One region of the Nocardiopsis sp. NPDC006938 genome, then DNA from elsewhere that is predicted to be linked to it. Evidence: predicted binding sites of a transcription regulator. Region 1 holds the regulator's gene; the other holds the start of a gene.
The links. The regulator LexA, encoded in region 1, represses DNA repair genes until DNA is damaged. The targets are predictions, from matches to a motif close to TCGAACANNTGTTCGA.
Positions count from the first base shown of each region.

Region 2: ruvC (crossover junction endodeoxyribonuclease RuvC) is a predicted target of LexA. The motif match lies at 2,004-2,019, and genes of this name have one in related genera.

Region 1 is NZ_JBIAGA010000011.1:69,546-73,989, reverse strand. Features, by position in the region: gene leuS (leucine--tRNA ligase) at 1-348, shown strand, start outside; gene ACFYL4_RS17540 (hypothetical protein) at 412-1,047, shown strand; gene ACFYL4_RS17535 (hypothetical protein) at 1,044-1,715, shown strand; gene ACFYL4_RS17530 (alpha/beta hydrolase family protein) at 1,731-2,819, opposite strand; gene lexA (transcriptional repressor LexA) at 2,870-3,544, opposite strand; gene nrdR (transcriptional regulator NrdR) at 4,205-4,444, shown strand, end outside.
Region 2 is NZ_JBIAGA010000001.1:160,601-165,044, forward strand. Features, by position in the region: gene ruvB (Holliday junction branch migration DNA helicase RuvB) at 1-670, opposite strand, end outside; gene ruvA (Holliday junction branch migration protein RuvA) at 701-1,318, opposite strand; gene ruvC (crossover junction endodeoxyribonuclease RuvC) at 1,411-1,959, opposite strand; gene ACFYL4_RS00740 (NUDIX domain-containing protein) at 2,169-2,996, shown strand; gene ACFYL4_RS00745 (molecular chaperone DnaJ) at 3,062-4,180, shown strand; gene ACFYL4_RS00750 (hypothetical protein) at 4,306-4,444, shown strand, end outside.

The sequences.
Region 1 (4,444 bases):
GCCGACCCGGCCGTCCGCGAGGCCGCCGAGTTCGTGGCCGTCGCCCTGTCCCTCTTCGCGCCCTACATCGGCGAGGAGGGCTGGGAGAAGCTCGGCCGCACCGGTTCGGTCGCGGTCGGCAACTGGCCCGAGGCCGACCCGGCCCTGCTGGTCCAGGAGTCCGTCACCTGCGTGGTGCAGGTCCAGAGCAAGGTCCGGGACAAGCTGTCGGTCTCTCCCGACATCGACCCCGCCGAGCTGGAGCGGCTGGCCCTGGCCTCGGAGAAGGCCCAGGGCTTCATCGGGGACAAGACCGTGCGCAAGGTCATCGTCCGCGCGCCCAAGCTGGTGAACATCGTCGTCGGCTGATCCGTCGTGCGGGGCGGTGGTCGCGGCCGCGACCACCGCCCTCTACCTTGGGTGTGACAACTGATGGGGAGGCGGTGGCCGGTGGGCTCTGCGACGGGTGCTGGACCCCGGCCCTGGGTACGGGCGGCTGTCGTGGTGACGGGCACCGTGGTGGTCTCCGCCGCCGCGGTCGGCGGTGGCCTCTGGCTCACGGGGGACGACCCCGACCAGCCGCACGGCGGCGACGCCCACACCTCGGCGCCACCGTGCGGGGTGGTCCCCGAGGACGCCGTCGCCCGGGCACTGCCCGGCGCGGTCCTGGAGACCGACACCGGGGGTCCCCTGGCGGGTGGAGAGGGCACGGCGTGCGTGTGGACCACCGCCGGGCTCGACACCGACCCCCAGGGTGTGCTGCGGGTGGACCTGTCGGCGCGCTTCACCGACGCCTCGGCCGAACCCGTCGTCACCGGTGACGAGGCCGCGGCCCGCGCCCAGGAGGACGTGGTCCCGCAGCGCGGTCGGCCGGTGGAGCTGGGCTCCGGAGGCCGGGCCGAGGTCTGGCGCGGTCAGGTCCCCGGCACCGCCGAACTCGCCTTCCACCACGACAACCTCCTGGTCCGCGTGTCCTACAGCGCGGTGGAGGAGGACGATCCCGTGCCCTTCGACCGTGCCCGTGAGACCGTGGTGGGCTTCGCCGAACAGCTGGGGGAGGTCCTGTGAGTTCCCCGCACCCCGGCCCCCCGCCCGTCTCCGGTCCCCGCGAGGACCCCGGGGCCACCCCGCCGCAGAGCCGGGCGCTGGCCGTCACCCTGCTGGTCGTGCTCGTCGCGGCCGTCCTCGCCCTGGCGGGCTGGCTCGCCTGGTACCTGCTCGGCGACCGCGTGGAACGCGGAGAGTTCGAGGCGGCCCCCGAGTGCGGGGTCGGGGAGACCGATACCCTCGCCGATCTGGTGCCCGATTACGAGAACGAGCTCGAGGAGACCGTGGGCACCGCCCAGGACGCGTTCGGCACCGGATGGCAGTGCCGCTGGGCCACGCCCGAGGGCACCGGCGGCTCCGTGCCCTCCGCCGCCACCCTCGTCCTGGTCGCGGCCCCCGTCGAGGGAGGCGAGGACACCGCCGCCGACACCCTGCGCGCCACGGCGGACGGCAACGACGCCAGCCCGGTCGACGGTCTCGGAGACGAGGCCCTCACCTGGGTGGAGGAGGGCGCCTTCGAGGTGGGCTGCGTGGGGGTGCGGGTCTCCAACCTGTACCTGGAGTCCTGCTACACCGCCGCCACCGACTACGACGCACTCGACTCCCTGGACGGCGCGACGGCGCAGGAGAGGGCCCAGCTCCTCGCCCGCTCCGTCGTGGACCAGCTGCCCGCCCCCGAGGACGACTAGGGCGGCTCCGCCCCGTTACCAGAGGCCGTCGAGGAAGCGCTCCAGCGCCGGGGCCACGTCGGGGGAGAACGCGCGGTCCGCGTCGGGTGCGACGGCCCCGGGGGAGTCGTCGTACTCCCGCAGGATGTGGTCGGCCCCGGCCAGGTCCACCCGCTCGGCGCCGGGCAGACCGGTCATGAGCCGGTCGACCTCCTCCTGGTTCACCTGCGCGTCCCGCTCGCCCCACAGGACCAGCACCGGGGTGTTCTCGGGCAGGTCCTCGGCCAGCTCCACCGGGTCGAAGGCGTCGATCCAGGCCAGGTAGTCGGCGCCGTTCTCGTCGAACAGGCCGGTGGCGTCGGTCTCGGGCAGGGCGCGGCCGGAGCGGACCGAGGCCCGCCCCGCCCGCAGGTCGGACAGCATCCGCGCGGCGCCCGCCTCGTCGATGCCGCCCTGGGCCTCGGCGACGCGCACCTGCTCGGAGACCTGCCGGTCGATCAGGTCGAGCATGCGCGTACCCGGCGGGGCGGCCAGTACCAGGGCGGGTTCCGCGTCGAGGACCTCATGGGCGCGCAGTGCGAACAGGGCCCCCTCGCTGTGCCCCAGGACGAGGGTGCGCTCGGGGTCCACCTCGGGCTGGGCGACCAGCTCGGCGTAGGCGGCGGCCATCTGCCGGTCGAAGACCAGCGGGTCCACCGGTTGGTCGAGGGCCTCCTCCTCGGCCTCGCTCATCCGGTCCGGGTCGGCGCTGCCGAACTTGTCGTAGCGCAGGGACGCCGCCCCGGCGCCGGTCAGCACGCGGGCGAGGTTGAGGTTGGTGTCGGCGTCGGGGCGCACACTGCCGTTGCCGTCGCGGTCGGTGGGGCCGCTGCCCGAGATGATGAGTACCCCGGGGACGGTGCCGCCGGTGTCGGCGGGCGCGGTGAAGGTTCCGGGCACCGTGAAGCCGCCGCCCTCGAAGGAGACCTCGCGTTCCCGCCCGGGGGCGCCGGGCAGCACCGGGTCGGCGCCGTCGTCGGGCGCGCACGCGCTGACCATCAGGACCGCGGCGGCCACGGAGGCGGCCAGGGCGGCCCGGAGCCGGTGCGGGGCGGGAGGAACGGGAGCGCAGGCAGGTGTCGACACGCCCTCAGCGTAGCGGCCCGCCCCGCGCCCCCGGCTCCGGGACCAGTAGCTCAGACGCGGCGCATGACCGTGACGACCTTGCCGAGGATGGTGGCCTGGTCGCCCTGGATGGGCTCGTAGGCGTCGTTGCGCGGCATCAGCCACACGTGCCCGTCCGGCTCCCGGCGCAGCACCTTGACGGTCGCCTCGTCGTCGAGCAGCGCCGCGACGATGTCGCCGTTCTCGGCGGTCTGCTGCTGGCGCACCACGACCAGGTCGCCGTCGGTGATCGCGGCGTCGATCATGGAGTCGCCGACCACGGTGAGCATGAACAGGCGCCCCTCACCGACCAGCTGCCGGGGGAGCGCCAGGACGTCCTCGACCGCCTCCTCGGCCAGGATCGGGCCGCCGGCGGCGATCCGGCCGACCAGCGGGACGGACGCCGCGCGGGTGGAGTCGGCGGTGAGCTCCTCCTGGGTGAGGGTCTGGGAGGCCCCGCGGCCGGGGGTGCGCAGCTCCACGGCGCGCGGCCGGTTCTGGTCCCGGTGCAGGTACCCCTTGCGCTGGAGCACCTTGAGCTGATGCGCCACGCTGGAGGGGCTGGACAGGCCGACCGTGTCGCCGATCTCCCGGATGGACGGCGGGTACCCCCGCTCGCGGACGTACTTCTGGATGCAGTTGAGGACGCTCTGCTGGCGTGCGGTGAGTCTGGGGGTGTCGGGCGCGGACGCGCCCGGGTCGCCCACGGGCGAAAGAACGGTGGTGGGTCCTGAGCCGACGGCTCCGGGCTTGTCCTCCGGCACGGCCGGGCCTCCTCGGTGTTCGGTTCGGTCAGGGCCCGCGTGTGCGGCCGGTCACGGGCCACGCGGACCGGACGGCGAAGCCGGTGTGAAATCAAGGTCAACTTTAGTCCTTGCACACGGTGATATCAAACAAGCGTTCGAGAAGCCGTGGACGGGTCCCGGCGATTTCCCATTGTGTTTTCGCGCGCCGATTTTCCGGGTCGCACATATGCGCGGACACGAGGGGGGCCGTTGTCGTCCGAATGCGCGACCTCCGTATGGGGTTCGTCTCGCGTCGCCGCGTCCGCGTCGCGCGCCGGACGGGCGCGGGGGAATTCGGACGCGTCACGGTGTGGCGTCCGGCGGGCCGCGCGCCCGCGCCCCCTTATCCTGGGAAACGGCTCCCAGGGCCGCACATCCCCGTTTCCACCTCCCCGAACCGTGTGCTTCGGCGCCCCCTGTCCCGGGATTGGGGACGCGCCGGTGCCAGGGTTGCGGGCGTCCGTCTCAACACCTAGGTTCGACCACAACATCTGGTGTTGGCATGGGGGCTGTGGTCAACAAGTTGTGGTTAAGTAGAAGCCTAGGGTTGTTGGTCGGGTAGAGAAAGCCAGGTGAACCGGGATGCACTGTCCGTTCTGCCGTCATCCGGACACCAGGGTGATCGACAGCAGGTCCACAGACGACGGCGCGGCCATCCGCCGCAGACGGACCTGCCCCGTCTGCGAGCGCCGCTTCACCACTCAGGAGACCGTCCTGCTGATGGTGGCCAAGCGCTCCGGGGTGACCGAACCCTTCAGCCGCACCAAGATCATCGCCGGAGTGCGCCGCGCCTGCCAGGGCCGCCCCGTGTCCGAGGACGCC
Region 2 (4,444 bases), on a different contig from region 1:
GGTTGGCGATCCGGGGCGTGCCGCGCGAGCGTCCGGCGATCTCCGCGGCGGCGTCGCCCTCCAGCGGGGCGCCGAGGAGCCCGGCCGAGCGGTGCAGGATCAGCTCCAGTTCGCCGGGCTCGTAGAAGTCCATGTGCGCGGTGAAGCCGAAGCGGTCGCGCAGCGGCGCCGGGAGCATACCCGCCCGCGTGGTCGCCCCGACCAGGGTGAACGGGGCGATGTCGAGGGGGATAGCGGTGGCGCCGGGGCCCTTGCCGACCACGACGTCCACCCTGAAGTCCTCCATGGCGACGTAGAGCATCTCCTCCGCGGGCCGGGCCATGCGGTGGATCTCGTCCAGGAAGAGGACCTCTCCCTCCTGGAGCGTGGACAGCACGGCGGCGAGGTCGCCGGAGCGTTCGATCGCCGGGCCCGAGGTGATGCGCAGCGGCGCGCCGAGTTCGGCGGCGATGATCATGGCCAGGGTGGTCTTGCCCAGGCCCGGGCCGCCGGACATGAGGATGTGGTCCGGTGCCCGGCCCCGGCGCTGGGCGCTGTGCAGGACCAGGGAGAGCTGTTCGCGCACCCGGTGCTGGCCGACGAACTCGTCCAGGTTCTTCGGGCGCAGCGCTCCCTCGATCTGGTGCTCCTCGACGTCTGCCTCGGGCGAGACGGCGTCACGCTCGTACACGGGTGTTCTCCCTTCCGGTTCCGGTGGCGGCTAGGCGCGGCTGAGCCTGCGCAGGGCACTGCGCAGCAGGACGGCGACGTCGTTGGTGTCCTCGGCCTCGGCGGCGACGGCCGAGGCCGCGGCCTCGGCGTCCTTGGCCGACCATCCGAGGTTGACCAGACCGGAGACGACCTGTCCGCGCCAGGCGCCGTTGGGGACGGCGCCCGCGGCGGTGTCGACGGGGGGCAGGGTGCCGTCGGTCGTGACCGGGGCGTCGAGCTTGCCGCGCAGTTCGAGGACGATGCGCTGGGCGCCCTTCTTGCCGATGCCCGGAACGCGGGTCAGCGCGGCCGTGTCCTCGGTGGCCACGGCCTGGCGGAGGCTGTCGGGACTGTGCACGGCGAGCATGGCCAGGGCGATCCGGGGCCCGATACCCGAGGCGGTCTGGACCTGTTCGAAGAGGGTGCGCTCGTCGTCGTCGGCGAAACCGAAGAGGGTGAGGGAGTCCTCGCGTACGACGAGGCTGGTGGCGACGGTGCCCTCCTCCCCCACGTGGAGCCGGGAGAGGGCCGCGGGGGTGCACCGCACGGTCATGCCGACCCCGCCGACGTCGATGACGGCGCTGGTCGCGCCGCGTGCGGCCACCCGGCCGGTGAGGAACGCGATCATCTGGTGTGGACACCGGGAGGGGTGCCCGTCTCCTTCCTGGGGGCGGCTTGCTGGGGGCGGTGGGGTCGCGCGAGCCCGACCGCGCGGCGGTGTCAGCGGCCGCGTGCGCGGCGGGCCAGTTCCACCTTGCGGGCGAAGTCCTGTTGGGCCTGGGCGACCCGGGCCTGGGCCCCGCCGCGCCAGATGTGGCAGATGGCCAGGGCCACGGCGTCCGCGGCGTCGGCCGGTTTCGGCGGCCCGTCGAGTCCGAGGATACGCGCGACCATACCGCCGACCTGCTTCTTGTCGGCGCGGCCGCTGCCGGTGATGGCGGCCTTGGCCTCGCTGGGCGTGTGGGTGGCCACGGGCAGGCCGCGCCGGGCGGCGCAGACCAGGGCGATACCGCTGGCCTGGGCGGTTCCCATGACGGTGCTGAGGTTGTGCTGGGCGAAGACGCGTTCGACGGCGACGGCGTCGGGTTCGTAGGTGTCCAGCCACTGCTCGATGCCGCGCTCGACCTCGACCAGGCGTTGCGGGAGCGGCGTGTCGGGGCCGGTGCGGATCGCGTCGGCGGCCAGCAGGCGCAGCGGGCGGCCGATGGCTCCCTCCACGGCGCCGACGCCGCAGCGGGTCAGCCCCGGGTCGATCCCCAGCACGCGCACGTCGCCACCCGGTCCTTCGTCTCGTCGTCCAGCGGCCGCCGGTCTCGAACGCCCGTTCGCACCATGCTAGCGGCGGGCACCGACGGATCGGCCGCCGTGCGCGGCGTGTCGGGCCCGCGCGGGTCTCGGGGGTGGACGCGAAGCCCGCACGGTGCTATGTTGATCTCAGATCGAGAAAAACTCACAATGAGAACAACTTGGGAGGCGCGGTGTCCGAGGGGATCGACGGACCGGCCGACACGCCACACGGCCGGGAGCACGACGCCGACGACGAGCGCAGGTTCCTCGCCGGGTACGACCCGCACGCGTTCGCCCCCGTCGCCGTGACGGTCGACGTGGTGGCGCTCACCATCCGCGACACGGTCCCCCACGTCCTGCTCGGCCGACGCGGCCAGCAGCCCCAGAACGGACGGTGGGCCCTGCCCGGCGGGTTCGTCAGGGCCCAGGACGGACCGAACGGACCGGCCGACCCCGACCTGCCCGACGCCGCCCTGCGCGTGCTCACGGAGAAGACCCCCCTGCCCGCCGAACTCCACCTGGAGCAGCTCGGCACCTACGGGGCGATCGACCGCGACCCTCGTATGCGGGTGGTCTCGGTGGCGTACATGGTGCTCGCGCCCGACCTGCCCGACCCGCGCACCGGCCGCGACACCACCGAGGCCGCGTGGGTGCCGTGGACCGCGCTCGGCCACGGGGACGGGGCCCGGGAACGGTACGAACTCGCGTTCGACCACGCCCGCGTACTCGGCGACGCGATCGAACGCGCCCGCTCCAAGCTGGAGTACACCTCCCTGGCCACGGCCTTCCTTCCGGGCACGTTCACCGTCTCCGCCCTGCGCGGTGTGTACGAGGCGGTCTGGGGGCGCACCCTGCACGCCGCCAACTTCCACCGCAAGATCCAGGCCACCCCGGGGTTCGTGGAGGACACCGGCGCACTGGCCGAGCGCGGCGGCGCGGGGGGCGGGCGGCGGGCCCGGCTGTACCGGGCGGGCGGCGCGGCCCTGCTGCACCCGCCGCTGTTGCGCGGGGCCCCGTGAGAGGACCCCTGGGGCACGGAACCGACGAGGACACGACGACCGCGAGCACGGGCGAGGGGAGCACAGTGGACACCGAAGGAGACTCTCGGGACGGACTCGACGAGGCCCTGCGTGAGGTCGGCCTCGCGGCCGACCCCACCGACCTGTTCGGCCCCGTGCCGGTCGACGGCGGCCCCCTCCCCGCGGCCGCCGCCTCCGCGTACCGTCGCCTGGCGCGGCGGCTGCATCCGGACACCGCGCCCCCGCTCCGCGCGGCCGAGGCCGCGGACGGGTTCACCCGGCTCACCGAGGCGTGGCGGCGCTACCAGAGGGCCGCCGAGGGCGGCCCCGGCCTCGACGACGTGACGCTGGTGACCCGGGAGCGGACCTACCACGTGAGCCGGGGAGGTCCTCTGGCCAGCGGTGACGTGGCCGACCTGCACCCGATGCGGTGGAGGGGGGACGACCCCGCCGCCCCCGGCGGCGGCTGGCACGACGGGGTGCTCAAGCTCCCCCGGGCCCCGCGCGACAACGACCTGGTCCTGGCCGAGGCCACCGCGCTGCGCCGCGTCCGCGAACACGGCCAGGAGCGGTACCGCGCCTTCGTACCCCGGCTGGTGGAGTCACTGCGCCACCGCGACGCGGCCACCGGAGTGGAGCGGCGCGGCAACGTGCTGGACCGCCTCACCGGCTTCCACAACCTGGCCGAGGTGCGACGGGCCCGCCCCGAGGGGATCGACCCGCGCGACGCCGCCTGGATGTGGCGGCGGCTCCTCGTCGCGCTCGGCAACGCGCACGGAGCCGGGGTGGTGCACGGGGCGGTCATCCCCGAGCACGTGCTGATCCACCCGGAACAGCACGGACTGGTGCTCGTGGACTGGTGCTACTCCGTCACCTTCGCCTCGTCGCGCACCGCGCCGCACGTCCCGGCGATGGTGCCGCACCGCCGTGACACCTACCCTCCCGAGGTCGCCGACCGGCGCCCCGCCGTTCCCGCCACGGACGTGTACATGGCCACCCGCTGCGTGGAGTTCGTGACCGGCGGCCGCCTGCCCGGGCCGCTGCGGGCCCTGGCACGGGGGTGCACGCTCCCCTCGCCCGAACGGCGGCCCGCGGACGCGTTCGCCCTGCTGGGCGAAGTGGACCGCGCGCTGGAGCGCTGTTTCGGACCGCGCCGGTTCCGGCCCTTCTCCATGCCCGGCTGACCCGGCCCGTTGCCCGGACGCCGCATCCCCCGCACCGATCCGCAGACCCCCTCCCCCAGACCCCGGGCCCCACGCCACGCCACGCCACGCCACGCCACGCCACGCCACGCCACGAGGAGACCACCATGGGAAGCAGCAGCTGGTCCACCGACGCCTACCGCGCCCGACGGGCCTACCAGTCCTCCGCCGGAAGCAGCGGCTTCGACTACCACGACGACGTCACCGGCACGCCGCGCGACCAGTGGCGGGCCCACCCGTCACTCG